3 regions of the Sphingopyxis sp. CR5 genome follow, and region 2 is predicted to be linked to each of the others. Evidence: predicted binding sites of a transcription regulator. Region 2 holds the regulator's gene; each other region holds the start of a gene.
What was found. Region 2 encodes LexA, which represses DNA repair genes until DNA is damaged. Its sites were predicted from a motif close to GTTCCNCNCTTGTTCT; they were not measured.

Region 1 (10,474 bases), on a different contig from region 2:
TCTCTATGCCCCCGAACTCGATTATCTGGGCGAGATCGAGCCGGGACTGCGCGCGGGGGTGCGATCCTCGTCGATTCTTGCGCAGCGGCGGATGATCGCGGGCGGGGCCGGGGTCGGGGTGCTCCCCTGCTTCCTCGCCGCGGGCGATCCCGCGCTGGCGCGGGTACGCGCCGGCCAGACGATCCGCCGCAGCTTCTGGCTCGCGCTCCACCGCGATGTCGCGCCGCAACCGCGCGTCCGCGCCTTCATCGACTGGCTCGACGCCGAGGTGCAGGCAAGCCGCGGCCTGCTCGTTCCGGGCTGATGCATTGGCGAAAGGCGGCGAACAAATTTGTCGCACTTTGTCGCAAACGGGCTATTCCCCTTGCCAGCGACGCAGCAATCCGTTGAATAGGGCCAAATCTTCCGCCCCCTCCCCGCGGATCGACACGAGACATATCGACCATGCCCAATTCCAGGCCGCCGCTGCTGACCGGAGCCTTGTGCGCGCTGATAGCGTTGCTGACCGCCTGTGCCGACAGCGATGACGGCAAGCGCGGGGCGCAGACGCCCGAAGTCGGCATCGTCGCCGTCGCCACGGCCGCGGTGCCGATCACGACCGAACTCGGCGGGCGCACCGTCGCCTATGAAACGAGCGAGGTCCGGCCGCAGGTGACCGGGCTGATCCGCAAGCGGCTGTTCACCGAAGGCAGCCTGGTGCGCGCGGGTCAGCCGCTGTTCCAGATCGACGCCAGCCTCTATCGCGCCGCGGTGGCGCAGGCCGAAGCGAATCTGGCGAGCGCCAGGGCCAATGCCGCGGCCGCGGAAGAGAAGGCGAAGCGGTACGAGCCGCTGGCGAAGATGCAGGCGATCGCCGAACAGGATTATACCGACGCGCTCGCCGCCGCCCGCATCGCGCGGGCCGCGGTCGCGCAAAACGCCGCCGCACTCGATACCGCGCGGATCAACCTGCGCTTCGCGACGGTCACCGCGCCGATCGGCGGCCGCATCGGCCGTTCGCTGGCAACGCCCGGCGCGCTTGTCAGCGCGACCCAGGCCGATCCGCTCGCGGTCGTGCAGCGGCTCGACCCCATCTATGTCGACATGCAGCAGTCGGCGAGCGAGCTGACCGCGCTACGCCGCTCGCTCGCGACCGGCGGCACCCGACCGGGCAGCACCGAGGTGCGCCTGCGGCTCGACGACGGCAGCGACTATGCCGCGGTCGGCACGGTCGAATTTTCCGAAGTCACGGTGAACGAGGCGACCGGGACGGTGACGTTGCGCGCCCGCTTTCCCAATCCCAAGGGACTGCTGCTGCCCGGCATGTTCGTGACCGCGCTGTTCGACCAGGCGATCCAGCCCGACGCGATCCTGGTGCCGCAACAGGCGGTGCAGCGCGATTTCGACGGCAGCGCCTTCGTGTATGTCGTCGACAAGGACGGCAAGGCCCAGCGGCGCAAGATTGCGACGACGCGCACCTCGGGCGCGAACTGGGTGGTTTCTTCGGGACTGAAGCCGGGCGAACGCGTCATCACGCAGGGGGTCGGCAATGTGCGAAGCGGCATGACGGTGAAACCGGTCGCGGCGGACAGTCCGCAACGGGTCGGGGCGGCGGACGGCAAAGCGGCGAAAGGCGAGTAAAGCCCGATGTCGCGGATTTTCATCAACCGGCCGATCTTCGCCTGGGTGCTGGCGATCATCGTCATGCTGGGCGGGCTGGGGGCGTTGTTTTCGCTGCCGATCGCGCAATATCCCGACATCGCGCCGGTCGAAGTCAATATCCGCGCCAACTATCCCGGCGCGTCGGCCGAAACGATCGAGAACAGCGTTACGCAGGTGCTCGAACAACAGCTCACCGGGATCGACGGCCTGCTCTATTTCAGCTCGCAGTCGAGTTCGCGCGGACAGGCCCGCATCAGCGTCATCTTTGCCAAGGGGACCGACCCCGACATCGCGCAGGTCCAGGTCCAGAACCAGATCCAGTCGGCAATCTCGCGCCTGCCGCAGCAAGTGCAGAGCCAGGGCGTGCGTGTCACCAAATCCAATTCGGATTCGCTGCTGCTCGTCGCGGTGTTCGATACCACCGACACGCGGTCGAACCAGGACGTGTCCGACTATCTGACGTCGAACATCCAGGATCCGCTGTCGCGCGTCGACGGGGTCGGTGACGTCAATGTCTTCGGGTCGCCGCACGCGATGCGCATCTGGCTCGACCCGCAGCGGCTGGCCGCGGTATCGCTGATGCCGGGCGACGTGATCAGCGCGATCAGCGCCCAGAATACCGAGATCGCGGCGGGCGACGTCGGCGGCCTGCCCGCGCCCCAGGGCCAGATGCTCAACGCGACGGTGACCGCGCAGTCGCGGCTGCAAACCCCCGAAGAGTTCGAGAATATCGTCCTGAAGACGCTGTCCGACGGGTCGACGGTGCGGATAAAGGATGTCGCGCGGGTCGAGATCGGCGCCGAAAGCTATGCCGTCATCACCCGGGTCAACGGACATCCGGGCGCGGGCATGTCGATCTCGCTGTCGCCGGGATCCGACGCGCTCAAGACCGCCGAGCTGGTCAAGGCGCGCATGGACGGGCTGGCGCAGACGATGCCCGAAGGGCTCGACTATGCCTATGCCAATGATTCGACCAATTTCATCAAATTGTCGGTCAGCGAAGTGCAGAAGGCGCTGTTCGAGGCGATCCTGCTCGTCGTCCTGGTTATGTTCGTGTTCCTCCAGAGCTGGCGCGCGACGCTGATCCCCGCGATCGCGGTGCCCGTGGTGCTGCTCGGCACCTTTGGCGTCTTCTATATCGCCGGGTTCAGCATCAACACGCTGACGCTGTTCGGGCTCGTGCTCGCGATCGGGCTGCTCGTCGACGATGCGATCGTCGTCGTCGAGAATGTCGAGCGACTGATGGAAGAAAATCCCGGCATGACCGCACGCGAGGCGACGATCCGCTCGATGCAGGAATTGCAGGTCGCGCTCGTCGCGATCGGGCTCGTGCTGTCGGCGGTGTTCCTGCCGATGGCCTTTTTCGGCGGTTCGACCGGGGTCATATACCGGCAGTTCTCGGTCACCATCGTTTCGGCAATGTCGCTGTCGGTGCTCGTGGCGCTGATCCTGAGCCCGGCGCTGACCTCGACCCTGCTCAAGCCGAAGGCACGGAACGAACGGGGCGGGGATGCGGGGCGCCGCCGCTTTGCGGGCATCCACGAGGTTTACGAACGCGCCAAGCACGGGTTCAACACGCGCTTCGACCGGATGAGCGCCAGCTATGCCGGCAGCGTCGCAAGGGTGGTCGAGCGCAAATGGCTGTTTCTCGGCATCTATGCGCTGGCGCTCGCGCTGCTCGTCCTGCTGTTCTGGCGCCTGCCCAGCGGTTTCCTGCCCAACGAGGACCAGGGGCGCGTCGCGGTCCAGTTCCGCCTGCCTGCGGGCGCGACGCAGGAACGCACGCTCGAGGTGCGCGACGCGGTCGAGAAATATCTGCTGACGCAGGAAAAGGCGAACACGCAGGCCCTGTTCCTGATCGCCGGCGGCGGCGGGGGCGGCGCGTCGGGGCAGAACACCGGCCAGGGCTATGTCAACCTGGTCCACTGGGACGACCGGCCGGGCCAGGAGAACACCGCCGATGCGATCGCGCAGCGGGCGCGAAAGGCGCTTTCGGGCCTCCGCGATGCCCAGATTTTCGCGCTCGTTCCCGGTGCGGTGCGCGGGCTGGGCGATACGTCGGGCTTCACGATGGAGCTCCAGAACCGCAGCGGCATGTCAGCCGATGAATTCGCCGCGGCGCGCGACAGGCTGCTCGAAATGGCGAACGCCAATCCGAAGCTGACCTCGGTCCGGCTGAGCGACCTGCCCGATGTCGCGACGCTGAAGATCGATATCGATACGCAGCGGCTGACCGCCTATGGCCTGTCGAACAGCGACGTCAATACGACGCTGTCGACCGCGTGGGGCGGCCGCTACGTCAATGATTTCATCGACAAGGGGCGCGTCAAGCGCGTCTATGTCCAGGGCGACGCACAATATCGATCGAGCCCCGACGACCTCAGCCAGTGGTTCGTGCGCTCATCGGACGGCGGCATGTCCCCTTTTTCCGCCTTTTCGCATATCGGCTGGTCGACGACACCCAGCACGACATCGCGCTTTCAGGGCGTACCCGCCTATGAAATTTCGGGGCAGGCCGCGTCGGGGGTGAGTTCGGGCGAGGCCATGGACGAGATGGAGCGAATGGCGGCCGATATCCCCGGCACGAGCGTCGCCTGGGCGGGCGCCTCTTTCCAGGAACGCTTGTCGTCGGGGCAGGCGCCCCTGCTCTATGCGCTGTCGCTGCTCGTGGTCTTCCTGTGCCTTGCGGCGCTCTATGAAAGCTGGTCGATTCCGGTCGCGGTGCTGCTCGTCATCCCGCTCGGCCTCGTCGGCGCGGTGCTCGCGGTGACGCTGAGAGGGCTGGAAAACGACGTCTATATGCAGATCGGGCTGCTGACGACGATGGGCCTCGCGTCGAAGAATGCGATTCTGATGATCGAATTCGCCGAACAGGAGGAGCGCAAGGGCAAGCGCGTGATCGAGGCGGCGATCGCCGCCGCGCGCATCCGCCTGCGCCCGATCCTGATGACCAGCTTTGCCTTCATCTTCGGGGTGCTGCCGCTCGCGGTCGCCACGGGTGCGGGCGCGAACAGCCGCGTCGCGATCGGCACCTCGGTGATCGGCGGGATGCTGACCGCGACGCTGCTCGCCATCTTCTTCATCCCGCTGTTCTTCGTGCTCGTGCGGCGCGGGGTGCGTGACGGGCTTGAGGCGCTGCGCCGGCGTTTCGGCAAGAGCGGCGACGCGCAGGAGGTGCCGGCATGAGGCGCGCCTTGCTGTTGTTGACGCCGCTCGTCCTCGCCGGATGCTCGCTCGCGCCGAAAACGGTGCTTCCCGCGCCGCCGGTGCCCGAAAGCTGGCCGGTCGGCGACGCCTATCTGGCGGCGAGCGAGGCGGCGTTGCCGCTGCTGTCGTACAAACAGATCCTCACCGACGCGCGGTTGCAGGCCCTGGTCGAACAGGCGCTGGCGAACAATCGCGACCTGCGTACGGCCTATGCCAATGTCGCGGCGGCGCGCGCGCAGGTGCGCGTGACGCGCGCGGCGCAATTTCCCGCGATCGGCGCGAGCGCCGGCGCGGGCTATTCGGACAGCGACGGACGCACCGGCACCGCGGATTTTTCGCTGCAAGGGGGTGTCACCGGCTTCGAGCTCGACCTGTTCGGGCGACTCGCCAACGCGACCGAGGCCGAACGCAATCGCGCGCTGGCGACCGAGGCGGCGGCGCGCACGGTACGGCTCGCGCTGATCGGCGACCTCGCCGATGCGTGGGCGAGCTATGGCGCCGACCGAGACCTGCTGGCGATTGCGCGCGACACCGCCGCCAATGCGCGCGAGAGCGTGCGGCTGACCAGGGCGCGGCTCGACGGCGGCATCGCGCCGCGCACCGATCTGCGCCAGGCCGAACAGATCCTCGCGACCGCCGAGGACGCGATCGCCGCGCAAACCACCGCGCTGGCACAGGACGAAAACCTGATCCGGCTGCTCGTCGGCGGCGCCGTCGATCGGGCGCTGCTCCCCGCGACCCTTGCCGATGCGGTCGACAGCATCGCCGCACCCCCCGCGGGCGTCAGCTCGGCGATCTTGCTGCGCCGTCCCGATGTGATCGAGGCCGAATATGAACTGCGCGCGGCCAATGCCGATATCGGCGCGGCGCGCGCGCGGCTGTTTCCGACCATATCGCTGACCGGCCTGCTCGGCTTTGCAAGCGACGCGCTATCGAGCTTGTTCGACGGCGGCGCTTTCGCCTGGTCGGCGGGGGGAGATGCGAGCGCGTCGATTTTCGATTTCGGCGGGCGCCGCGCCGGAGTGGCGGTAACCGAGGCACAGCGCGACGCCGCGCTCGCTAGCTATGAAGGGGCGATCCAGACCGCCTTTCGCGAAGTTGCCGATGCGCTTGCGGTGCAAGGCACGATCGCCGAGCGGGTGCGCGCCGCGGCGGCGAATCGCGAAGCCGCCGCCGACACGGCGACGCTGGCCGAGGCGCGCTACAGGGGCGGGATCGACAGTTTCCTTGCCAGCCTGGACGCGCAGCGCAGCCTGTATTCGGCGCGGCAAAGCGAAATCGCGACCCGTCTGTTGCTCGCGCAGACGCGAATCACGCTGTTCCGCGCATTGGGGGGCGACAGCGAAGCGGGGACGGGTTCAACGGCAGGGTAGAGTTTTTCACGCGAAGGCGCGAAGAGGCGAAGAGGCTGCGCTCCGCCGCGAGGCGGCTTTTTGCGTCCGGCGGTGCGCCCAAAAGATGCCGAACACAGGAGCCTGTCGGCTCGAGCCGCTCTTCTTCGCGGCTTCGCGTGAACCAACATCACGCCCCGTGCCTGCCGCCTTGACAAGCGACGAGACTCGCGCGCTAATAGAACATATAGAGAACATGTCATGCGCGAGTCGTCCTCCTCTCTCGCCGGGCTGCGCCGGCGCGTCGCCCGGATCGCCGCTTCGGGCGCATCCTCCGGTCCTGCGGCCGCGGGGGCGCTGGCGAGCGGGCACGCCGGGTTCGACGCGGCGCTTGGGGGCGGGCTGGCGGTGGGGCGGGTGCATGAACTGTTCGCCGCCGACATGCTCGACGCCGCGAGCGCCGCCGCCTTTGCCGCGATGCTCGCGCTGCGTGGCGGGGGGGAGGCGCCGCTGTTGTGGCTGCGCCCCGCCGACGCGGCGCGCAAGGCGGGTCGGCTTTACACCCCGGGCCTCGCCGAACTCGGCGGCGATCCGGGCCGGTTGCTGCTCGTCGAGACGGGCGATGCCAGGGCGCTGCTCGCCGCCGCGAACGACGCGGTGCGCTGCGCCGGGTCGGCGGCGGTGGTGGTCGAAAGCCACGGCCGGCTTCCCGCGTTCGACCTGACCGCGGGGCGGCGCCTAGCACTCGGCGCGCGCGAGGCCGGAACGACCCTGATCTTGCTGCGCATCGCCGCCGAGCCCGTGCCGAGCGTCGCCGAGACGCGCTGGCGGGTGGCCGCCGCGCCTTCGCGCGACTTGGAGGCCGGGGCACCCGGCGCGCCCGCCTTCGACCTCGAATTGCTGCGCTGGCGCGCCGGCCCCGCGGGCGCGTGCTGGCGGCTGGAGTGGAACCGTGACGAACAAGCCTTCCGCGACGCGGCGCTATCTGGCGCTGGTCTTTCCCTGGCTCCCCGCCGAGCGCTGGAACCGCGCGGCGCCAAGGCCGCCTGAGGCGCCGCTGGTCTTTGCCGAGACGGTGCGCGGCGCACGGCGGCTGGTGAGCGTCGCCCCCGAGGCAGCGGCGCTGGGGCTCGCCCCCGGCATGGCGCTCGCCGATGCGCGCGCGCGCGTCCCCGCGCTGACCGTGGTGCCCCACGACCCCGCCGCCGACGCCGCGTGGCTCGACCGGATCGCCCAGGGCTGCGCGCGCTATACGCCGCTCGTCGCACTCGATGCCCCCGACGGGCTGATCCTCGATATCGCGGGCGCCGCGCACCTGTTCGACGGCGAGACCGGACTGGCGAGCGACGCGGCGATGCGCTGCGACCGGCTCGGCCTGACGCTGCGCCATGCCTTTGGCCCGACCGCCGACGCGGCGCGCGCGCTCGCCCGCTATCCGGCACCCCCCGCCCCCGATGAAGCGGCAGCGATCCGGCGCCTGCCCGTCGCCGCGCTGGAACTCGGGGACGAGGCGACCCGCGCGCTGATCCGCGCCGGATTGAAAACGATCGGCGACCTTTCGAGCCGGCCGATGGCTGGCCTCGCCGCGCGCTTCGGCGCCGACGCGGCGACCGCGCTGCGCCGTATCCTGGGCGACGCGCCAAGCCCGCTCTCCCCGCGCGTGACGCCGCCGCCGGTCGCCGCCGAACGCCGCTTTGCCGAACCGCTCGCGAGCAGCGCCCATGCGATGACGGTGCTCGCCGAGCTGATGGACGAGGTGGCCGCCGACATGGCCGAACGCGGCAAGGGCGGGCGCGGCTTTCGCGCGACCTTCTTTCGCAGCGACGGGCTGGCGCGCTCGATCGCGGTCGAGACCGGCCAGCCGGTGCGCGACGTCGCGCTGGTCATGCGCCTGTTCGCCGAACGGGTCGATACGCTGCGCGACCCGATCGATCCCGGCTTCGGTTTCGACATGATCCGGCTCGTCGTGCCGCGGCTCGATGCGCTCGGATCGAGCCAGTTGAAGCTCGAGGGCGGGGCGGTCCGCACGGCCGCGATCGACGAGCTCGCCGACCGGCTCGCGACGCGGCTCGGGCGCGACCGGGTTCGCAGGCTGCGTCCCGCCGACACGCATATCCCCGAACAGGCGCAGCTCGAACTGCCCGCGGCCGATGCGCCGCCGCCCGCGCGCTGGCCCGAGGCGGAGACCGGCGAACCACCGCTGCGCCCCTTCTACCTCTTCGACCCGCCGCAGCCGATCGAAGTGATCGCCGAGGTGCCCGACGGCCCGCCGCAGCGTTTCCGCTGGCGCCGCGCGCTCCACGCGGTGCGCCTCTACGAAGGGCCCGAGCGCATCGCCGCCGAATGGTGGCGCCGCCGCGACAACAAGGGGCTGACGCGCGATTATTACCGGGTCGAGGATGTGCAGGGGCGGCGTTACTGGCTGTTCCGCCACGGGCTCTACGACGAAAAGGCCGCTCCGCGCTGGTATATCCACGGGCTGTTCGCATGAGCGAAACCCCCCGTCCCGAGCCCGACCCCGACCCTGGCTTCGCCGAGTTGGTCGCCGCGACCAACTACAGCTTCCTCACCGGCGCCTCGCACCCCGCCGAGATGGTCGCCGAGGCGATCGCGCTCGGGATGCGCGGCATCGGCATCGCCGACCGCAACAGCGTCGCGGGGGTGGTGCGCGCCTGGGCGTTCCTGAAAGACCTGCAGGTCAAAGAGGATGCGCGGGCAGCGGGTTTCCGGCTGGTGACGGGGGCACGGCTCGTCTTCGCCGACGGCACCCCCGACATCGTCGCCTATCCGGTCGATCGCCGCGGCTGGGGGCGACTGACCCGCTTGCTCTCGACCGGGAACCGGCGCGCGCAGAAGGGCGATTGCATCCTCCACCTCGACGATCTGCTCGCGTCTTGCGACGGGTTGCTGCTGATCGCGATGGACGGGGACGCGGACCTGCTCCGCACGCTCAAGCGCGCGCGGCCGAAGTCGGTGTGGCTGGCGGCGACGATGCCGCGCGCGGGGCGCGACGCGCGTCGCCTGGCCGAACGCCGGCGGCTGGCGGCGGCGACCGGCGTCCCGTTGCTTGCAACGGGCGACGTGCTCTATGCCACCGCCGCGCAGCGCCCGCTCCACGACATCGTCACCTGCATCCGCGAAGGCACGACGGTCCAGAAAGCGGGCCGGCGGCTGCACGCCAATGGCGAACGCCATCTGAAATCGCCGGCCGAAATGGCGCGATTGTTCGGCGCCTGTCCCGAAGCGGTCGCGGAAAGCGCGAAACTGCTCGCGCGGATCGCCTTCCGGCTGGACGACCTGCGCTACGAATATCCGCACGAGCCGGTGCCGGCGGGCTGGAAGCCCTTTGCCTGGCTCCACCATCTGGTGAAGACCGCGGCGCAGAAACGCTATGGCACGCCGCTTCCCCCCAGGGTGCGCGCGCTGATCGGCAACGAGCTGCGGCTGATCCGCAAGCGCGGTTATGTCTTTTATTTCCTGACCGTTTACGATCTCGTCCGCTTCGCGCGGGCACAGGACCCGCCGATCCTGTGCCAGGGTCGCGGTTCGGCAGCCAATTCGATCATCTGTTTCCTGCTCGGCGTGACCTCGGTCGACCCGATGCGGCACGAACTGCTGTTTTCACGCTTCATTTCGGCCGAGCGCGACGAACCGCCCGACATCGACGTCGATTTCGAGCATGAGCGGCGCGAGGAGGTGATCCAGCATATCTATGGCCGCTATGGGCGCGAACGCGCGGGGATCGCCGCGACGGTCATCCACTATCGCCCGCGCAGCACGATTCGCGAGGTCGGCAAGGCACTGGGCTTCAGCGAGGATGTGACCGCGCGGCTCGCCGACACGAGCTGGGGAAGCTGGGGCGACGAGGTGCCGGTGGAGCGGCTGGTCGAGGCCGGGCTCGATCCGCGCAATGGCGAGATCGGGCGGCTGCACCGGTTTGTCGGCGAATTGCTGAAGGCGCCGCGCCACCTGTCACAGCATGTCGGCGGTTTCGTGCTGACCGAAGGGCGGCTCGACGAGCTGGTGCCGATCCATAATGCCGCGATGGAGGACCGCACCTTCATCGAATGGGACAAGGACGATATCGACGCGCTGGGCCTGATGAAGGTCGACGTGCTCGCGCTCGGCATGCTGACCTGCATCCGCAAATGTTTCGACCTGATGCGCGCGCACGGGCTCGGCGACCGGACGCTGGAGGTCGACATCGATTGCGACGACCCGGCCGTCTATGACATGCTCCGGCGCGGCGACAGCATCGGCGTGTTCCAGGTCGAAAGCCGGGCGCAGATCAACAT
Region 2 (10,474 bases):
GCGCATCTGTTGTCCATCAGCGGCCTGCACGTCACGGCGGTCGTCGGTTTTGCGATGCTGCTGGCGATGCGCTTGCTGGGACTCAGCCGCCGCCTCGCGCTGGCGGGCCATGTGCTGCCGCTTGCGGCGGCTGCCGGGGCGCTCGCGGGAGCAGGATATACCTGGCTTGCCGGGGCCGAAGTGCCGACCCTGCGTTCGCTTATAGCCGCGCTGCTCGTGCTCGCGGCGTTTCTGCTCGGGCGCGAGGCGATCACCTTGCGGCTCGTCGCGGCGGGGGCGCTGCTCGTGCTGATCTGGCGACCCGAGGCGCTGGTCGGCCCGAGCTTCCAATTGAGCTTTGCCGCCGTCACCGCGATCATCGCGCTGCACGAGAGCCGCTGGATGCAGCGATTTGCCGCGCGGCGCGACGAGCCGCGGGCCGTCCGTTTCGGGCGCGCGGTCGCGGGGCTGTTGATAACGGGCCTCGTTGTCGAGGTCGCGCTCGCGCCGATCGCGCTTTTCCATTTTCACAAGGCGGGCCTGTACGGCGCGCTCGCCAACGTCGTCGCGATCCCGCTGACGACCTTTGTGATCATGCCGGCCGAGGCGCTGGCATTGTTGTTCGACGCCGTCGGACTCGGCGCGCCCTTCTGGTGGATCGCCGAACATGCGCTGTCCGCGCTGATCGCGCTCGCGCACCGCGTCGCGGCGGCGCCGGGCGCGGTGGCGGCGCTGCCGATCTTTCCGGCGTGGGGTTTCGCGCTCGCGGTTCTGGGCGGGCTGTGGTTGCTCCTGTGGCAGCGTCGCTGGCGCCTCGCCGGATTGATGCCGCTGCTCGTGGGCGCCACGGCGTTGGTCGTTCAGCCGCGCCCAGACCTGCTCGTGAGCGGCGACGGGCGCCACATCGCCGCCGCGGTGCCGGGCGGCGGCTATGCGCTGTTGCGCGGCCGTGCCGGCGATTATGTGCGCGACACGATGGCCGAGGCGGCGGGGGTCGACGCGCCGCTCGGTGTGCTCACCGACATGGATCATGTGACGTGCAACCGCGACTTCTGTCGCTGGCGCCAGCGGAACCGGACGATCCTGGCCCAGCGCGGTTACGATCGTATCGACGGCACGGCGATGGCGCCCGCGTGCGCCGCCGCCGATGTGGTAATCAGCCACCGCTGGCTCCCGCGCGAATGCCGGGCGCGCTGGTTGACGATCGACCGCGACAGCCTCGCCGAAAGCGGCGGGCTCGCGCTCTATCTCGGCGATCCGCCGCGCGCCGCCACCGCTTTACGCCGCGGCGACGAGCATCCGTGGCGGCGCCCGCCGCAGGTCAGTGGTAACGACGAAGCAGTCCCGACAAACGCCCTTGCACCATGACGCGCTCGGCCTCGTAACGCTGCGGCTCATAGGCGCCGTTGGCAGGGTCGAGCCGGACCATCCGGCCTTCGCGGCGGAAGTATTTGAGCGTGGCATCCTGTCCGTCGACCAGCGCGACGACAATGTCGCCTTCGCGCGCGGTGTCCGCTTTCTGGATCAGCGCATAGTCGCCGTCGAGAATGCCCGCCTCGATCATCGAATCGCCCGATACTTCAAGCGCATAATGATCGCCCGAACCGAGCAGCGCGGCCGGTACGGCGAGCTGATTATGATCCTCGAACGCTTCGATCGGAACGCCCGCGGCGATACGGCCGTGGAGCGGAACTTCGATGATGTCGTTGGCGGCGATCGGCCGAAGCGCCGGGGGCGCTTTGCGCAGCGGGGCGACATTGTCGCGATTGTCGTGCACACCGCCTTTCGCGCCTTCAGGGAGCTTGATCACCTCCAACGCGCGGGCGCGATTGGGAAGGCGACGAAGAAAACCCCTTTCTTCCAAGGCGCTTATCAGTCGATGTATGCCCGATTTCGATTTGAGTCCCAGCGCCTCCTTCATCTCCTCGAACGAAGGCGAAATGCCGCTGTCGTCGAGTTTCTGCTGGATGAAGTGGAGCAGTTCATGCTGCTTCGCGGTCAACATCGCCTAGGTCTCCATACTGCCAGTTTCGGACATATGGAGAACGATAGAGGAACAGATCGGAACTTGTCAAGCGATCGCGATATAGTCGGCGCCGTCGCCCGCCCCGCGCGCGGGCGCCGCGATGTCGCGGATGACCAGCGCGTTGGCGCCGCCAAGCGGAAAGGTGCGCCCGCTGTCCTGGCCGTCGAAGATATGAAGTTCGCCGCTGTCGAGCCGCGCGCGCAGATAGTCGCGCCGCGCGCCGCCCGGCGCCAGCGGTGCGGCGAGCGGCGCCGAGAAGATGGGCGGTAACGGCGCGCGCGCGCCGGCGAGATGGCGGACGAGCGGGAGCAGGAACAAAGTCGCTGTGACGAAGGCCGACGCAGGGTTTCCTGGCAGGCCGAGCAGCAAGGAATCCCCTAGCGTTCCGGCCATGAGCGGCTTGCCGGGTTTCATGGCGACTTTCCAGAAATCGATCGTGCCGGCGGCGTCGTCGAGCGCGCCGCGCACATGGTCATGGTCGCCGACCGATGCGCCACCGACGCTGACGATGACGTCATGGCGGCGCGCCAATTGTTTGAGCGCGGCCGATATCCGGTCGCGGTCGTCGCCGATATGGAGCGGGAGCGACACAATCGCGGGCTCGCTCGCCATCATCGCCGCCAGCATCGCGCCGTTGCTGTCGGGAATCTGTCCCGCCGCGAGCGGGCGTCCCGGTTGAACGAGTTCGTCGCCCGTCGTCAGCACGGCGACGCGCGGCCGAGCGCCGACGCGAAGCTGGCTCGCGCCGCTCATGATCGCGGCGGCGATCGCGCCGGGTGTCAGCCGAGTCCCGGCCTCGATCAGGCGGTCGCCCGCGGCAAAGTCGCTGGCGCGGGCGCGGACATGCTGGCGGTCGCGAATAGCGTCCGAGGTCGCGAGCGCCAATCGCGACCCATCGACCGCGACATCCTCTTGCATTACCACGGTGTCGGCGCCGTCGGGGAGCATGGCGCCGGTGAAGATCCGCATGGCCTGGCCTGCCGCCAGCGCCCGCGCGGGGGGCTCGCCCGCTGCGCTTTCGCCCGCGATCGCCCACGGGCCGGGCAAGTCGGTGAAGCGGATCGCATATCCGTCCATTGCCGACAGGGAGGCGGAGGGCTGGTCGCGCGTCGCGATGACATCGTCTGAAAGATACCGGCCAAGCGATTCGGAAAAGGCAATATTCTCCGCTCCGAGGGGTGGACGGAGTGCGAGCAGGCGCGCCTGGGCGTCCTCGACGGGAAGCCAGGCGCTCACGCGGCGCGCCAGTCGCCCGAGCGCCCGCCGCTCTTTTCGAGTAACCGCACGTCGCCGATCACCATCGCGCGGTCGAGCGCCTTGGCCATGTCGTAGAGGGTGAGGAGCGCGACCGACGCGGCGGTCAGCGCTTCCATCTCGACCCCGGTCGGGCCTGTGGTCGCGGCGATGACGCGGACCGAAATCCCGTCGGGCTCCCACGCGAAGTCGATAGCGATCTTGCTCAGCGCAAGGGGATGGCAGAGCGGCACGAGGTCGGAGGTGCGCTTGGCGGCCATGATGCCTGCGATGCGCGCGGTCGAAAGCACGTCGCCCTTTGGCGCGTTGCCACTGCGGATCGCCGCGAGCGCAGCGTCGCTCATGGTGATGCGCCCGCCCGCGATGGCGCGGCGATCGGTAGCGGGCTTTGCCCCAACGTCGACCATATGCGCCGCGCCGCTGTCGTCGAGGTGAGTCGGTCGGTTCGTCATCGCGGGCGAGCGAAGCAATGCCGGGCAAAAAAGGCAAGGGGTCGCGGTTGGTATCGGCCGGAATCCATCAATCCCTGCACTATTCGCATCGAACGAAGTCGGGATGCCCTTCGAACGGGAGCCGAGGGGACTCTCGACCGGATTCAGGCCTTTACCTCATCGTCATCCCGGCCTGCGCCGGGATGACGGAAAGGAATAGTCCGCTCCCCACCCCGAGGCCGACGCTTCGCGTCAGCCCTCCAGCAGCGCCCTGGTCGCCGCGGCGACGTCCTCCTGGCGCATCAGGCTCTCGCCGACGAGGAAGGCGTGGACGCCGCTTTCGGCGAGGCGCCGACAGTCGGCGTGGGTGGCGATACCGCTTTCGCCGACGAGCAGCGTGCCGGGAGGCGCCAGTTTTGCCAGGCGCTCGGTCACCGCAAGATCGGTCCGGAAGGTTCTGAGGTCGCGGTTGTTGACGCCGATCAGGCGCGAATCGAGCTGGGCGAGGGCGCGATCGAGTTCGGCCTCGTCATGCACTTCGACGAGCACGTCCATGCCCCGTTCGATCGCGGCCGCCTCGATCTCGCGCATCGCGCCGTCGTCGAGCGCCGCGACGATGATCAGGATCGCGTCGGCGCCGATCGAGCGCGCTTCGGCGACCTGCCACGGATCGATCATGAAATCCTTGCGCAGCACCGGCAATTGGCATGCCGTACGCGCGGCGATCAGATATTCCTCATGGCCTTGAAACCAGGGCGCGTCGGTGAGGACGGAGAGGCAGGCGGCGCCGCCCGCGGCATAGGCGCGTGCATGGTCGGCCGGATTGAAATCCTGGCGTATCAGTCCCTTGGACGGCGAGGCTTTCTTGATTTCGGCGATCAGGCCAAAGCCGCCCGCCGCGATCTTTGCCGCGAGCGCAGCGGCGAAACCGCGCACAGGGCCGGCATCGACGGCATCGAGCGCGGCGATCGAGCGCGACTTGCGCCGCTCTGCGACTTCGACCGCCTTGGTTGCTAATATTTCGGTGAGCTTGTTCATTTATACGCGATCCAGCAGTTGAGCAGCGCGTTGGCGAGACCCTTGTCGATGGACTCGGCGGCTTCCTCCACGCCTTCGACGAGCGTATCCGTCGCGCCCGCGACCACGAGCGCCTCGGCGGCGTTATAGAGCACCGCGTCGCGATAGGGGCCGGGCTCGCCCATCAGCAGGCCGCGCAGCGCCTTTGCATTATAGGCCGCATCGCCGCCGCGGATATCCGAGATCGGCCGCGTCGGCAGGCCGGCGTCGGCGGCGTGGCTGCGCTGCATCCGCACGCCGTCGGGGGTGACGACGGCAACCTCGTTGCCGCCCGCGAGTGAGAGTTCGTCGATTCCCTCGTCGCCCGAGATCACCCGCGAATGGTCGGTGCCGAGCCGGCGCAGCGCCTGGGCATAGACGGGGACATAGGCGGGGCGCGCGATACCGATCAGCTGGCGCCGGACGCGCGCCGGGTTGGCCAGCGGCCCCATCAGGTTGAAGATGGTGCGACGGCCGAGCGCCCTGCGGATCGGCATGATGCGCGCCATCGCCGGATGGTGGTGCGCGGCGAACAGGAAGCAGATGCCAAGGTCGGCGAGCTGCGCTTCCGCCATTTCGCTCGCGCGCGCCATGTCGAGGCCGAGTGCCTCCAGCGTGTCGGCGGCACCCGATTTGGAAGAAGCGGCCCGATTACCGTGCTTTGCGACAGGAACCTCGCACGCCGCCACGACGAGCGATACCGCGGTCGAGACGTTGAGCGTGTGGTGGCCGTCGCCGCCGGTGCCGCAGACGTCGATCGCGCCGTCGGGAGCGTCGATCGGGATCAGCCGGTCGCGCATCGCCTGCGCCGCGGCGGCGATCTCGACCATCGTTTCGCCGCGGTCGGACAGCGCCGCCAGGAAGGCCGCGACATTCTCGTCGCTGCCGCCGCCGTCGAGCATCGTCGCAAAGGCGGCCTCGGCCTCATCCTGTTCGAGCAGGCGACCTGGGTCGGGAAACGGGCCGAAGCGGCTCATGCCGCCTGCCGCGCCGCGACCGGCAGGCCGGCGATCCGCAGGAAGTTGGCGAGCATTGCGTGGCCGTGTTCGGTGGCGATGCTTTCGGGATGGAACTGTACGCCGTGGATCGGCAGTTCGGCGTGTCGGAAGCCCATCACCGCGCCATCGTCGCTCGTCGCGTTGATCGGCAGGCAATCCGGGATATCGACGACCTCGAGGCTGTGATAGCGCGTTGCCGTCAGCGGGGAAGGCAGGCCCGCGAACAGACCGGTGCCGTCGTGGCACACCGGCGATGTCTTGCCGTGCATCAGGTGCCCACGCTGCACCGTGCCGCCGAAATGCTGACCGATCGCCTGATGTCCCAGACACACGCCGAGCAGCGGGCGCGCCGCATCGGCGCAGGCGGCGACGAGGTCGAGGCTGATTCCCGCCTCGTTCGGGGTGCAGGGTCCGGGCGAGATCAGCATCGCCTCGGCGCCGGTCGCCAGCGCCTCTGCGGCGGTCAGCGCATCGTTGCGCTCGACCCGCACCTCGGCGCCCAGCTCGATCAAATAATGAACGAGGTTGAAGGTGAAGCTGTCGTAATTGTCGATGACGAGGATCATGGCGCTCTACTGCCCGTAACCCGGCGTGCCGGCAAGCCGGACCGCCTCGCGCGCCGCCGCGAAGAGGGCGCCCGCCTTGGCTTCGCATTCGCGCTGTTCATACGCCGCGTCGCTGTCCGCGACGATGCCCGCGCCCGCCTGAGCATACATGGTCCCGTCCTTGACGATCGCGGTGCGCAGCACGATGCAGCTGTCCATATTGCCGTCGGGCGCGAAATAACCGACCCCGCCCGCATAGGGCCCGCGCGCGTCGGCTTCGAGCTCGGCGATGATCTGGCACGCGCGGACCTTGGGCGCGCCGCTGACGGTGCCGGCAGGAAAGCCCGCGAACAGGGCGTCGATCGCGTCCTTGTCGGGCGACAGGCGGCCGATGACGTTCGAGACGATGTGCATGACGTGGCTGTAATATTCGACCGTATAGCTGTCGGTCACGGTGACGCTGCCGCCGGTTGCCGCGCGGCCGACGTCGTTGCGGCCGAGGTCGAGCAGCATCAGATGTTCGGCACGCTCTTTGGGGTCGGCGAGCAGGCTTTCGCGGTTCTCGCTGTCTTCGGCGCTGGTTCGGCCGCGCGGACGCGTGCCCGCGATCGGACGGATCGTGATTTCGCCGTCTCGCACGCGCACCAGTATCTCGGGCGACGATCCGATCAGCGCGAAGCCGGGCAGGTCGAGGAAATAGAGGAAGGGTGAGGGGTTGATCCGCCTGAGCGCCCGATAGAGATCGAACGGCGGCAGGTCGAAGGGGGTCGAAAAGCGCTGCGAGAGCACGACCTGGAAAATGTCGCCCGCCGCAATATAGTCCTTCGCCGCGCGCACCATCTCGGCATAGCGTTCGGGGCTGGTGGCGGCGTTACGGACGATATCGCCCGGCTGCGCGGTGGTGGTAGCGCGCTCGGCATGTGCGTTCGCGCTCGACAGCCGCGCCGCGATGTCTTCGAGCCGGTCGTTCGCCGCTTCGATCATCCGGTCGATCGCGCCGTCCGCATCGGGCCAGATCGGCGCGATCAGGAACAGCTCGTCGGCCAGCCGGTCGAAAACGAGGATCGTCGTCGGGCGGACGAAGATCATGTCGGGCAGGGCGAGCCCGGCGCCCCGCGCGCGCGGGATGCGTTCGACGAGACCGATCGTTTCATAGGCGAAGAAGCCGACGAGCGTCGCCAGCGCCTTGGGCAAGCCGTCCGGCACGTCGAAGCGGCACTCGGCGACCAGGTCGCGCAGCGCCTGTAACGCTCCGGTTTCGAGCGGGACGAAGGCATCCTTGTCGCGGCGCCAGTCGCGATTGATTCGCGCTGCATCGCCCGTCGCCTCGAACATCAGGTCGGGGTCGAGCCCGATCAGGCTGTAGCGTCCGCGTGTTTCGCCGCTTTCGACCGATTCGAGCACCCAGTCGCCGCGCCCCGGCTCGACCAGCTTCAGCGCCGCCGAAACGGGGGTTTCGATGTCGGCGATCAACCGCTGCCAGACGACCGCGCCTCGCCCTTGCGCCAGCGCCTCGAGCGCCGCGGCCCTGCCTTCGAGCGCCATCGCTGCCGGGCCTATTGAACCGGCGCTGCCCCGGTCAGCTCCTTGCGAAGCTGCTCGAGCAGATCCTTGTTGATCTTGACCTGGGCGCTGCGCTTGGCGGCGGTCGCGAGCTGGGCGACGAGTTCATTGCCGAACGCCGGGCCGAGCGGCTGCGCAAGCGCCTTGACCTGCTCGGGATCGATATCCTTGGCTTCGGGGCGGTCGACCTTGCCGAGCGAGATCACCATCCAGCCGCGATTGCCGGGGATTTCCAGTGTCTTGACGCTGCCTTGGGCCATCGAAAACAGCAAGGCGAGTTCGGGCGGAACGCGCGCGCCGTCCTTGGCGATGTCGGCGCGGCTGCCGCCGATCGCCTGAACCGTGCCGATGTTGGGCCCGGCTTCGCGTACGGCGGCGTTCAGGTCCTTGCCGCCCTCGACCGCCTTGACGATCGCGCGCGCCTTGTCGCGCGCCACCTTTTGGCCCTGCGCGAGGCGCCAGTCGGCCAGCAGGTCGCTGCGGATCTGGGCGAAAGGCGGCGGCGCGGCCTCGACGATCGATTTGACCGCGAACACGGCGAACTGCTCGTTGGCCTTGATCGTCGCGAGCTGACCCTCGCCTTCGGAGCCACCCTGAAATGCCTGGGCGACCATCGGCGCCAGATCGGGCGCCAAGGTAAAGTCGGACTTCGCCGGCGCGCGCCCGCTGGGCAGGATCGCCGGAGTTTCGTGCAGCTCGAGCTTGCGATCGGACGCGACTTCCTCGATCGACGCACCGCCGTTTACCGCGTCCTGGATCGCATTGTAATAATCGACCACGGCTTCTTCGGCCTTGTTCTTTTCAAGCTGGGCGCGAATCTCGGGCGTTGCATCGGCCATGCTGCGTGCCGGTGTCGTGGTGACATTTTCGACGCGCGCGATCGCCCAGCCGAGATCGGTTTGCGTGGGCCCGATAAGGTCGCCCTCTTTCGCGGCAAAGGCCGCCTTGGCAGCGTCGCCACTCGTCGTCGCGGCGTAGGCCGACCGGGTGAGGTCGCCGCTCTGCGAGGCTGCGAGCCCGACGGCCTTTGCCGCATCGCCGAGCGAGGCGCCGCCGCGCACCTTTGTCGCGATGCTGTCCGCGGTCTTGCGATCGGGAGCGATGACCTGGGCGAAGCGGCGCGTTTCCTTTGCGGCATATTGCGAGGCGTTGCGTTTGTAGAAATCGGCGATCTCGGCGTCGGTCACCGGCGCGGCCTTGACCGCGCTGCGGTCGAACAGCGCATATTGGATCACGCGGCGTTCCGGGATGCTGTAGCGCGAGACATTCTCGGTCAGATATTTGCGAAGCGTGTCGCCGCCCGGATCGCCCTTCGGCGCGAAGGGGCTTGCCGGCACGAACGTCGCAAGACCGCGCCGCTTTTCGAGAAGGAGCGCGGCATAGGGCTGCGCCATCTTCGCGGGAACGCGCGAGATGCGGCCGATCGGGGCGGCAATCTGTTCGGCGAGCAGCTGTTGCTTGATCTCGCTGCGGAGCTGGGTCTCCGTCATCCCGTTCTGGCTGAGAAAGGATTCGAAGCGCGCCTGGTCGAACGTCCCGGACACGCCCGCGAACACCGGAAGGTCGGCGATGCGTCCGTCGACGAGTCGCTTGCTGACGCCGAAGCCCATTTTCTCGGCAAATTGCTCGAACGCCGCCCCTTCGACGAGTTGGTCGAGCACCTGGTCGAGCCCGCCCGATTCGACGAACGCCGCCATCGTCAGCCCCGGCTGCTGTTCGCGCGCCTGGTTATAGGACATCCGAACGCGGTCGCGCAGTTCGCCAAGGCCGATATCGGTCTTGCCGATGCGCGCGACGTTGGCCCCGCCGATCCCGCCGAAGCTCGAATTGCCCGTCACGTCGCCGAGCGCGAAGGCCAGACCGACGAGGAGGACGAAGGCGAGCGCGAGAAACTTGCCGATGGCGGATCCGAAAAGGCGACGAAGGGCGGTAATCATCGAGGAGGCAATCTTTCGCGGCTGGGCGCATGGAGGCGCGGTCGGGCGCTGCTTTAGGCGGGAGGCGGGGCCGCATCAAGGCGGGAAAAGGATTTCGCCCGCTTGCGCGCCGCCCGCCGACGCGGCTAGGGGCTGCTTCCAACGAACAGTCAGGCGACGAGGAGGGATGGATGGCGCGGCGCAAATATGTGGTCGGCAATTGGAAGATGAACGGGCTGAAGGCCGCGCTGGGCGAGGCCGAGGCAATCTTTGCCGGCGCGAGCGCGCACGAGGGCGTCGATGTCGCGCTGTGCCCGCCTTTCACGCTGATCGCCGCGATGGCGGCGGGACGCGGCGCGGTCGGCGGACAGGATTGCCACGCCGCGGCATCGGGGGCGTTCACCGGATCGGTCGCGGCGCCGATGCTCGCCGATGCCGGCGCGTCGCTGGTCATCGTCGGCCATAGCGAGCGCCGCGAAGGCTTTGCCGAAGGCGATGCCGATGTACGGGCCAAGGCCGAAGCGGCGCTTGCGGCGGGCCTGTCGGTGATCCTGTGCGTCGGCGAGCCGCGCGAGGTGCGCGAATCGGGCGATGCGATCGATCATGTGCTGGCCCAGGTCCGCGGCTCGTTGCCGGGCGAATTTCCGCCTTCGCGGCTGGCGATCGCTTATGAGCCGATCTGGGCGATCGGCACGGGGCTGGTGCC
Region 3 (10,474 bases), on a different contig from region 2:
CGCGGGCGACAGTACCGGAGGGTTGGTGGCGATAGGTCCGCATCCTCGTCGCCCTCACCCTTCCGGCGCTTCGCGCCTCCCTCCCTCTCCCGGCGGGAGAGGGGTTATTGACAAGCCAGGCACTCGTCATAGTCGGTCGTCCCCGCGGCGAGTTCGAATTTTGCCGCCTCGGGCGTGTTGTCGGCCTCTACCCCGCCCGCGAAGCCGGCGCGCTGGACCGATTTCGAGCGGAGATAATAGAGCGATTTGATCCCGAGTTCCCACGCGCGGTAGTGGAGCATGAGCAGGTCCCATTTCTCGACATCGGCCGGGATGAACAGGTTCAGCGACGCGGCCTGGTCGATATAGGGGGTGCGGTCGGCGGCGAGTTCGAGCAGCCAGCGCTGGTCGATCTCGAAGCTGGTCTTGAAGCAGTCCTTTTCGTCCTGGGTCAGGAAGTCGAGGTGCTGAACGCTGCCGCCTTTTTCGAGGATCGAGTTCCATATGCTGTCGCTGTTCTTCGCCTTGTCGACGAGCAGGCTTTCGAGGTGCGGGTTCTTGACCACGAAGCTGCCCGACAGCGTCTTGTGGGTATAGATGTTCGCCGGGATCGGCTCGATGCACGCGCTGGTGCCGCCGCAGATGATGCTGATCGACGCGGTCGGCGCGATCGCCATCTTGCAGCTGAAACGTTCCATCACCCCCTGATCGGCGGCGTCGGGGCAGGGGCCACGCTCGTTGGCGAGCAGCATCGACGCCTGGTCGACCTGCGCGCGGATATGCTTGAAGACGCGCAGGTTCGACGATTTCGCCATCGCGCCCTCGAAGGGCAGGCCGCGCGCCTGGAGAAAGCTGTGGAAGCCCATGACGCCGAGCCCGACCGAGCGTTCGCGCGACGCGCTGTATTTGGCGCGCGCCATTTCGGGCGGGGCGCGGTCGATATAGTCCTGAAGCACATTGTCGAGCATGCGCATGACGTCTTCGATGAAGCGCTTGTCGCCGTTCCACTCGTCCCAGGTTTCGAGGTTGAGCGACGAGAGGCAGCAGACCGCGGTGCGATCGTTGCCCAGGTGGTCGCGCCCCGTCGGCAGGGTGATTTCCGAGCAGAGGTTTGAGGTCGTAACCTTCAGCCCCAGGTCGCGGTGATGCTTGGGCATCATGCGGTTAACCTGGTCGATGAAGATGATGTAGGGCTCGCCGGTAGCCAGCCGCGTCTCGACGAGCTTCTGGAACAGGCTGCGCGCGTCGACGGTGCCGCGCACGCTCTGGTCCTTGGGGCTGCGCAGGTTGAATTCGGCGCCGTCGCGCACCGCTTCCATGAACTCGTCGGTGAGCAGCACGCCGTGGTGGAGGTTGAGCGCCTTGCGGTTGAAATCGCCCGACGGCTTGCGGACCTCGAGGAACTCCTCGATCTCGGGGTGCGAGATGTCGAGGTAGCAGGCCGCCGAACCGCGGCGGAGGCTGCCCTGCGAGATCGCGAGGGTCAGGCTGTCCATCACGCGGACGAAGGGGATGATGCCGCTGGTCTTGCCGTTCAGGCCGACGGGCTCGCCGATCCCGCGGACCGCGCCCCAATAGGTGCCGATGCCGCCGCCGCGGCTCGCGAGCCAGACATTCTCGTTCCAGGTGCCGACGATACCCTCCAGGCTGTCGTCGACGCTGTTGAGGTAGCAGCTGATCGGCAGGCCGCGCCCGGTGCCGCCGTTTGAGAGCACCGGGGTCGCGGGCATGAACCACAGGCGGCTGATATAGTCATAAAGCCGCTGCGCATGCTCGGCATCGTCGGCATAGGCCGACGCGACGCGCGCGAAGAGATCCTGATAGGATTCGCCGGGGAGGAGGTAGCGATCCTTCAGCGTTTCCTTGCCGAAATCGGTGAGCAGCGCGTCGCGGCTGGCGTCGGTTTCGACCTCGAACCGGCGCGCGTGAACCTTCGGCTCGCCGCCGTCGTTCAGCTTGGCCGCGCCCGCGCCCGAATCGCTTTTCGATTCGGTCGCCTCGGGCGCGTCGTTTTTCGCCAGTTCCATCGTCGCCACGTCGTTCGTCTCCACCCGGTCCGTTTCCCGAAAATCCATTGGTTCACCCCGTTTTCTGCCGCGCGTCTCCACGCGATCTGTTCCCGTCTTGTTCGACTCGCAGGGCGAAGCCCCAGCCTAACATTTTCCGCCCCCCTCGTGGGACTTTTTTTGGACGCGAAAGGGTCTTTCCGAAGCCCATGTGCGATGGGCGACGGAATTCCGCCATTTCCGGCCAAATACTAATGCTTGGGGTGCCCCCTTCGGCTGACCCACCACCTATAGTGCCACGTCGGGCGCGCGATGCAAGACGGTAAATGACAGATTGACGACTCAACTCGTCGCTATTCCGATTCGCCTCGTCGTATGCAGGGGACGTTTCACCGGTCCCCGGGCGCGGCTTTGTGCGGGGTTGCGGGCGTCGAATGGGCCGGCGCAGCGAACCCGAAAAAATTTGGTCCGGCTCGATCCGGCACGAGACGGCGATCACAAGATGTTGGGGGTGGAGACGGGAGCCGCCGATCGCGAGGGCGGCGAGCGAGCTAGGGCGCAAAGAAAAAGGGCCCCGGCAATGCCGGAGCCCTTTCTCTAAATGCTTGGGGCCTTAGGCCGGAGCGCCACCGCTACCGGTGCCGCCGCCGCCAACCCATCTCCAAATCCATGCCATATCAAAAACTCCTGATGCGCACTGTCATCGCAGGACAGTTAACGGACCATATACCTTAATTGACATGGTAAATCGAGTCTTAACCTTAATATAATGCTGCCGAACTGGCAGTTATGCGGTGCGGCTGTGCGGGGAGGCGAGGAGGGTGGTCGCCAGATCGGTGAAAAGCTGTGGTTTACCAAGGTGGTAACCTTGTCCGACATCGCATCCGAGCTGGGCGAGCAGCGCCATTGTCGGCGCGTCTTCGATCCCTTCGGCGACCGCGACGGCGCCGAGGCGATGCGCGAGATCGATCGTCGACTTGACGACTTCGAAGTTGCGCTGCGAATCGCGCATGGTCATCACGAAGCGCTTGTCGATCTTGATCTCGTCGGCTTCGATCTCGGTCAGATATTCGAGGTTCGACTGGCCGGTGCCATAATCGTCGATCGACAGGCGGATACCCGCGCGGCGAAGCTGGGCGAGGGTCTGGCGGGCCTGGCGGCTGTTCTCGATCTGCGCGGTTTCGGTGATTTCGATCGTCAGCAGTTCGGGGGGCAGGTGATGCGCGGTCAGCATGACGCGGATCGTTCCGACGAGATCGTTGTGATCGAGCAGCGCCGCCGACAGGTTGACCGACATGTTGATCGCAAGCCCGCGGTCGCGAAGCTGCGCAGCCGAGCGGATCGCCTGGTCCATCACGAACAAGGTCAGGCGATAGATATCCTGGCTCTTTTCGGCCTGGACGATGAATTCGTCGGGCGGGATCGGCCCGCGCGTGGGGTGTGTCCAGCGCGCAAGGGCCTCGACGCCGACAAGACGTCCCGACCCGATTTCATATTGCGGCTGAAAGGCGACCCAGATGTCGCCGCCCGAAAGCGCGTCCTCAAGCTGTGAGTGGAAGCTGAGCTGCCAGCCGGCATCGTCCTTTTCGCGCGGCGTATATTTGGTCCACAGCGCGCGCGTGCGGATCGATTTTTCGGCGGCGACGAGCGCCGCGGCGAGGCGCTGGGCGTTCGATCCTTCGAATTCGTCGTTGACGCCAAAGGCGATCGCGACGTCGATCTTAAGTTCGCCGATCGTCAGCGGCGAATTGAACAGCGCGGCGAGCCCCGCAAGATGCCCCTCGATCTGGCTGTGCTGATAATAGGGAACGAGCCAGGCGAAGCTGCCGTCGAGATCGTGATGCAGCTGCGTCCCGTGGCAGGCGAGCGTCAGGCGGCGCGCGACCTGCTCGACGAGCTGTTCGCTGCCTTCGCCCGGCAGGAACGCGGCCAGATCGCCGAAGTTGACGAGCTTGGCGGCGATCACGGTCGCGCTGCCAAAGGGCGGCTGTCCGCGCATCGCCTCGAAATTGGGCAGGCCCGACACCGGGTTCTCGCGCTGGGCGGAAAAGCGCCGCCGCTTGCGCGATACATTGGCGCCGACTGCGGCGATGAAGACGAACGAGGCGCCAACGGTCACGGTGATCAGCGCGCCCGAAAGCAAAACCTTGCCCAGGACGAGTGTCGCCGCCAGCCCCAGGGAGATCCAGTTGAACCAGCGCCGCAAGGACGTCCGAAGCGCCAGCAGCATGACGGCCAGCGCGAGAAGCAGGGGAGGCAGCCAGCCGACGTTGACCGGGTTGCCACGCTTTAGCGTTTCGGCGGCGATCAAGTGAATGTAGGCGCCCGGAACCAGATTGTGCCCCGGCAGATAGTGCTGGTCGGGCAGGTTCGATGCGGTCCGGCCGAATATGACGTCCTTGCCAGCCAGTTCGCGCGCCCCGATCTTGCCGTTGAGTACGTCGAGAGCACTATAATCCTTGATGGTGGACAGGTCGTAGGAAAAGTCGAGCCGAAAGGTCGATGGCTCGGATGCGCGCTTGTGTGCCAGGGTTGCCGCAACGCTGGGCAAAAGCCTGCCGTCTGCCTCGAACATGAGCGGAATGTTCCACACCTGCCAGAATTCGTATCGCCAGGCGATGCTTGCCAGTCGCGTGCGGGGACCGGCAATCTCCGGTCCGGGAAAGATGGAGTTGACCTTGTCGGTTCCCGGTATGGATTTGGTTGAGACCGCGAGAATGATCCGATCGTCCATTTTTCGGATCGCTTTCGCCAACTGTGGCGTCTCGGCGTCTTGTTCTTCTTTCGGATAATAGAAGTCGACGACCAGACGGCGAGCCCCGGCCTCGCGGATCTTGTCGATAACCTGTGCATAATTGGCGCGGGAAAAGCGGCCTCCGGGAACATTTTCCAGCGTCCGGTCGTCGAGGCCGACCATGACGATTTCGCCCGTGACGGGGCGCGTCCCCAGGCGTCCGACCGCGAAATCGACCATCATGTCGAGCGGTTCGGCGAGGCTCGACAGGCCGACCACCACGCACAAGAGGACCGACAGCGCGAACGAGCGCCAGCTGATGATCATCTTGTTAATAGCAAGCGGCACGCGCGCTTCTCCGGCAATTGCCGGACGGGACTAGCCCTCGATGGTTAGCATCGCGTTAATTATGAACGAAGGCTTGCACCCGCCGCGCGCCGCGTTCAGCGCACCGCGGGTAGCGCCGCATCGCCCGCCAGCGCCGACGGAGCGAGGCCCGCCGCGGCGGGAACGATCTGCTGAAGGTAGAAGCGCGTCGACGCGATTTTCGCTTCGAGGAAGGCGGGATCGCCCGTGCCCTCCTCGATCGCCGCCTTCGCACCGCGATGCTGGAGCGCCATCAGCCACCCGCACGTCGCGGTGGCGAGCATCGTGAGATAGGGATAGCTGCCCGCGAGCCTGTCGGGAACGGGGGCGTTCGCCATCCAGTCGGTCACCGCGCGGCACGCCTCGGCAAGCTGGCCGAGTTCGGGGAAATCCTCGCCCGCCGCGGCGGCGATGTCGTCGATCAGGCCGCGGATCAGGTCGCCGCCCGCCATGCCCAGCTTGCGTCCGACCAGGTCGGCGGCCTGGATGCCGTTGGTGCCTTCATAGATCGGGGCGATGCGCGCGTCGCGATAATGCTGCGCCGCCCCGGTTTCCTCGATGAAGCCCATGCCGCCGTGGACCTGGATCCCCAGGCTCGCGACCTCGCAGCCGATGTCGGTCGCGTGCGCCTTGGCGAGCGGGGTCAGGATTTCGGCGCGCATTGCGGCGGCCTCGTCGCCCAATTTGCCAAAGTCGACCTGCGCCGCGGCATAATAGACGAGCGCGCGTGCCGCCTCAGTCTGCGCGCGCATCCGCCACAGCATCCGGCGCACGTCGGGATGCTGGTCGATCGTCACCGGAGCGCGGTCGGGCGAACCCGCCAGCGCCGATTGGACGCGCTCGGCGGCGAAGGCGGCCGCCTGCTGCGTCGCGCGCTCGCCGATCTGGATGCCCTGGCAGCCGATCATCAACCGCGCATTGTTCATCATCACGAACATCGCGCGCATGCCGCCCATTTCCTCGCCGACGATTTCGCCTAGGCAATCCTCGTCCTCGCCATAGATCATCACCGCGGTCGGCGATCCGTGGATGCCGAGCTTGTGCTCGATCGACGCGCAGCGCACGCCGTTCGAAAGCGTCGGCTTCCCCTCGGCATCGAGGCGATATTTGGGGACGAGGAACAGCGAGATGCCGCGCGTCCCCTCGGGCGCGCCGGGGGTGCGCGCGAGGACGAGGTGGACGATATTGTCGGTGAGGTCGTGCTCGCCGAAGGTGATGAAGATTTTCTGTCCCTTGATCCGGTAGAGCCCGGCGTGCTCGCCCTCGGTCACCTTTTCGGCGACCGTACGCAGCGCCCCGACGTCGCTGCCCGCGGCGGGCTCGGTCAGGTTCATCGTGCCGTTCCACTCGCCGGTGACGAGCTTGGGCAGCCAGACCTGGCGCTGTTCCTCGGTGCCATAGGCCATCAGCGCGTGGATCGCGCCGGGGGTCAGGATGTTGCAGAGCGAAAAGCCCATGTTGGCGCTGCCGAGCGCCTCGATCACCACGGTCGCGAGCGTGAAGGGCAGGTCCTGCCCGCCATAGTCGCCGGGGCCGTCGATGCTGCCCCAGCCGGCCTCGACGAACTGCCGATACGCCTCTTTGAAACCCGGGGGCATCGTGACCTTGCCGTCGTCCCACTTCGGATTGATCGTGTCGCCGACGCGGTTCAGCGGCGCATAGACCTCGGCCGCGAAGTCGCCGATGCCGCCGACGATCGCCTCGACCATGTCGGGGGTCGCGGCGGCAAAGCGCTCATGCTGCGCCATCGCGTCGATGCGGGCGATATGCTGAAGGACGAAAAGCTGTTCGGTGGTCGGCGCCGTATAGGTCATGGGGTTTCCCGCTTTTGGGGGTGATTCCGTTGCGCCCGGCGCTATAGCGCGGCATGGCCGAGCGTCAAAACGAGAGTGTGGCAACCGAAGTCCTTCCCTTCGGGGACGAGGCGATCGCGCGCGCGGCAAGGCTGGTCGCGGCGGGGCAGCCGGTCGCGGTGCCGACCGAAACGGTCTATGGCCTCGCGGCCGACGCGCGGAGCGCCGAAGCGGTCGCGCGCATCTATGCCGCGAAGGGACGGCCCGATTTCAATCCGCTGATCGTCCATGTGCCGGACCTTGCGGCGGCCGAGACGCTGGGCGTTTTCGGTGATGCCGAACGCGCGTTCGCGGCGCGCTTCTGGCCGGGGCCGCTGACCTTGGTGGTGCCGCGCATCCCCGGCTGCCCGGTCGCGAGCGTCGCGACCGCGGGGCTCGACACGATTGCCCTCAGAGTACCGGGGCACCGCGCGATGCAGGCGCTGCTCGCCGCGACCGGCGCGCCGCTCGCCGCGCCGAGCGCCAATGCGAGCGGGCGGGTGAGCCCGACCAGGGCGGCGCATGTGCTGTCGACCCTGGGCGGACGGATCGCGCTGGTGATCGACGACGGCGCGACGAGCGCGGGGGTCGAATCGACGATCGCGCGGGTGGCGGGCGGCGCGGTCGAAGTGCTGCGGCCGGGGCCGATTACGGCGGCAATGCTGGGAGAGGTATCGGGGCTGCCGGTCGCCGGTGTTGCGGGGGCCGAGATCGTCGCGCCAGGCATGCTCGCGAGCCACTATGCGCCGGGCAAGCCGGTGCGCCTCGGCGCGGCGGATTTTGCCGGCGACGAGTTCGGGATCGGCTTCGGGGCGCTCTCGGGCGATTATAATCTCAGCGCGGCGGGCGATCTGACCGAGGCGGCGGCGCATCTGTTCGACGCGCTGCATGCCGGCGCGGCGAGCGCGAAGCCCCGGATCGCGGTGGCGGCGATCCCCGCCGAGGGGCTGGGGGCGGCAATCAACGACCGGCTGGCGCGCGCGGCGGTGTGATTTTTTTTTCACGCGGAGACGCGGAGATATTGGCTTGGGCCGACAGGCCCCATTTTCCAGAATTGTTGCGATTCACGCGAGGTTTGATGGAAAAAGCCGCTTAGCGGCAGACCCGACTTCTCCGCGCCTCCGCGTCTCCGCGTGAACCGATATCAGGCCGCCGCCGGTTCGATCGGGTCGAGCTGCGGCGTTTTTCTGGCGACGATCAGGCAGGCTGCGACGATCAGCAGCGCGCCGGCGATCGTCGGCAGCGTCACCGGCTCGGCATAGAAATACCAGCCGAACATCATCGCCCACAGAAAGCCGGTATATTCGGTGGTCGCGAGGATCTGCGCCTCGGCGCGCGCATAGGCCCAGCTCAGGAGCAGCAGCGAAAGGGTCGCGAGCGCGGCGGCGCCCGCGATGTGCGGCGCGTGGACGGTGTCGGGAACCACGAGGAACCACGGCGCGCCGAGCGCGAGGATCGCGGCGACGAAAGCGTTCTGGTAAAAGGCGATCTCGAGCGGCTCGGCCATCTTCGCCTGCCGCCGCGCGAGGATCAGGTTGACCGCATAGAAGACCGCCGAAAGGAACACCGCGCCGACCGCCCACAATGCTTCGGGTGCATAGCTGCCGCGGCCGAGCTTGCCCGCGACGATCACGACAACGCCGAGCAGCCCGAGCAGCGAGGCGGCGACCGAGCGCGGCCCGATCTTCTCACCCAGGAACAGCGCGGCCATATACAGCGTCATCAGCGGCGCGACGAAGGCGAGCGCGATCGCCTCGGCCATCGGCAACCGCGCGAGCGCCCAGAAAAAGGCGATCGCCATCCCCGCGACGAACAGCGACCGCACCGCATGGATCCGCATTGTCGCCGCACCCGGCCAGCGCGGCCGCGAGCAGGCATAGACCGCGCCGCTGAGCAAGGTACCCGTGCCGGTGCGCCACAGGACGGCGTTATAGGCGCCGATCTCGATCGACAGCCCCTTCATCAGCACGTCCATCATCGAAAAGGTCGCAATCCCGCCGCACGCGACGAGGAAGGGTGTGACGGGCGAGGCCGAATCGGGGCGCATGGAGAGGGCTTTAGCCGAGATTTCGGGGCCTGACAGCGCCCTGCTTGCCGCGCGGGACGAAGCTGCTAGCTTGGCCGTCATGGCGATGCGGGGACTTTGGCTGGCATTATTCATCAGCGTTTCGATTCCGGCTGCAGCATCAGCGCAGGCGCCGCCGCCGCCCGATGCGCTGAAACCCTATGTGACGGATGGGGCGTTCGATCCGGGCGATTTCGGCTGGATGGCGGGCCGCTTCGCGGACGAGGGAAGTATCGCACGCGCGGCGTGGGATTCGATCAAGGCTTATGACAAAGCCTGTTTTGCGGCGGCGACGGCGAAGGCGAAAGCGGCACTGGCGGCAATCGACGCCGAGGCGGGGATGCTGCCGCCCGGCCCCTATGGCGACGCATTGTGCCGCGCCGTGTCTGCGGCTGCCAACCTTGATGTCGCGTCCGAAACCGAGCGAGCGGCGCTTCCGGCGAGGCTAGCGGAAGCGCGCCAACTGTGGGATTTTACCGTGCGGGGAGGGCGCATGGGATTGAGTATCGCCGTTTCCGCGGTGGAGCCGCCAAAATCCGAGGATGCACGGGCGCTGATCGGCGCAACCTTCCGCGAGCAGTTGGCCCGGCATATGCTGTCGTGGGGCGTCGAAGAAGGCGATCCGCGCCTATCGGCGGAACTGAGGCCGCTCTTCGATTATTTGACTTGGACGATGGTCGCGACCGAGGACCACAAGAATAGAGAAATGTTGCGTGGCTATATCGCCGAAAAGGGCTGGCCTACGATCTCGGCGGTCGGGAAAGAGGCGTCGCATGCCGCGTGGCTGCTCACGCAGCATGCCGACGAGGACCCGGCCTTGCAGGTCGAGGCGCTACAATTGATGGAGCCGCTTGCCAAGACCGGCGAGGCAAGCAAGTCCGACTATGCCTATCTCTACGACCGCGTCATGCTGAAGCTGACGGGGAAACAGCGTTATGCGACGCAGTTCGGCGCGTGCGAAGCGGGACATGCTGTGCGGCCGCTCCTTCCGATGGAGCAGGACGACCCGGTATTGATTGACGCGGCACGCGCCGAAATGGAGCTGGGTCCGCTGGCCGATTATCGTAAGAATATGGACGAGGCATTCGGGGCGTGCGCCGGTGATTGAGGAAAAGCGGGATCCCGGATCAAGTCCGGGATGACGAAAGGGATATCTGTATATCTGGGTGATCCCCGGCGAAAGCCGGGGCCCAGTGTTCTAGAGCCGCGCTGGCGAACATGGACCCCGGCTTTCGCCGGGGATCACATCGGAACGCCGCCATAACGTCTGCTTACCACCCCAACGCTACCGATGAGACGGTTAGTCTAAACGCAATCAATCCACCCCGTCGGTGCGCCGGATGAAGCCCGCGACATCGTCGTGCATCTCGGCCAGCAGCGGCACGTTCACATAGACCATGTGGCCCGCGGGATAATATTTGTACGCGATGTTCGCTTGCAGGTCCTTGGGCACCGGCAGGTGTTGCAGCTCGTACCAGCCAGCGAAATAGGG

Region 1: a site for LexA is predicted at 6,420-6,435, ahead of AC58D2_RS05185 (ImuA family protein). Genes of this name have one in related genera too.
Region 3: a site for LexA is predicted at 2,095-2,110, ahead of AC58D2_RS02635 (ribonucleoside-diphosphate reductase subunit alpha). Genes of this name have one in related genera too.

Annotation. Positions count from the first base shown of each region.
Region 1 is NZ_JCATIE010000003.1:52,154-62,627, reverse strand. It holds gene AC58D2_RS05205 (LysR family transcriptional regulator) at 1-304, shown strand, start outside; gene AC58D2_RS05200 (efflux RND transporter periplasmic adaptor subunit) at 445-1,620, shown strand; gene AC58D2_RS05195 (efflux RND transporter permease subunit) at 1,627-4,827, shown strand; gene AC58D2_RS05190 (efflux transporter outer membrane subunit) at 4,824-6,221, shown strand; gene AC58D2_RS05185 (ImuA family protein) at 6,441-7,229, shown strand; gene AC58D2_RS05180 (Y-family DNA polymerase) at 7,132-8,670, shown strand; gene AC58D2_RS05175 (error-prone DNA polymerase) at 8,667-10,474, shown strand, end outside.
Region 2 is NZ_JCATIE010000007.1:121,494-131,967, forward strand. It holds gene AC58D2_RS12315 (ComEC/Rec2 family competence protein) at 1-1,347, shown strand, start outside; gene lexA (transcriptional repressor LexA) at 1,301-1,984, opposite strand; gene AC58D2_RS12325 (molybdopterin molybdotransferase MoeA) at 2,051-3,241, opposite strand; gene moaC (cyclic pyranopterin monophosphate synthase MoaC) at 3,238-3,711, opposite strand; gene trpC (indole-3-glycerol phosphate synthase TrpC) at 3,943-4,728, opposite strand; gene trpD (anthranilate phosphoribosyltransferase) at 4,725-5,723, opposite strand; gene AC58D2_RS12345 (anthranilate synthase component II) at 5,720-6,310, opposite strand; gene trpE (anthranilate synthase component I) at 6,317-7,834, opposite strand; gene AC58D2_RS12355 (peptidylprolyl isomerase) at 7,846-9,789, opposite strand; gene tpiA (triose-phosphate isomerase) at 9,960-10,474, shown strand, end outside.
Region 3 is NZ_JCATIE010000001.1:547,361-557,834, forward strand. It holds gene AC58D2_RS02630 (endonuclease domain-containing protein) at 1-43, opposite strand, end outside; gene AC58D2_RS02635 (ribonucleoside-diphosphate reductase subunit alpha) at 105-2,054, opposite strand; gene AC58D2_RS02640 (EAL domain-containing protein) at 2,773-5,046, opposite strand; gene AC58D2_RS02645 (acyl-CoA dehydrogenase) at 5,163-6,899, opposite strand; gene AC58D2_RS02650 (L-threonylcarbamoyladenylate synthase) at 6,953-7,909, shown strand; gene AC58D2_RS02655 (DMT family transporter) at 8,062-8,964, opposite strand; gene AC58D2_RS02660 (DUF6624 domain-containing protein) at 9,044-10,090, shown strand; gene AC58D2_RS02665 (S10 family peptidase) at 10,298-10,474, opposite strand, start outside.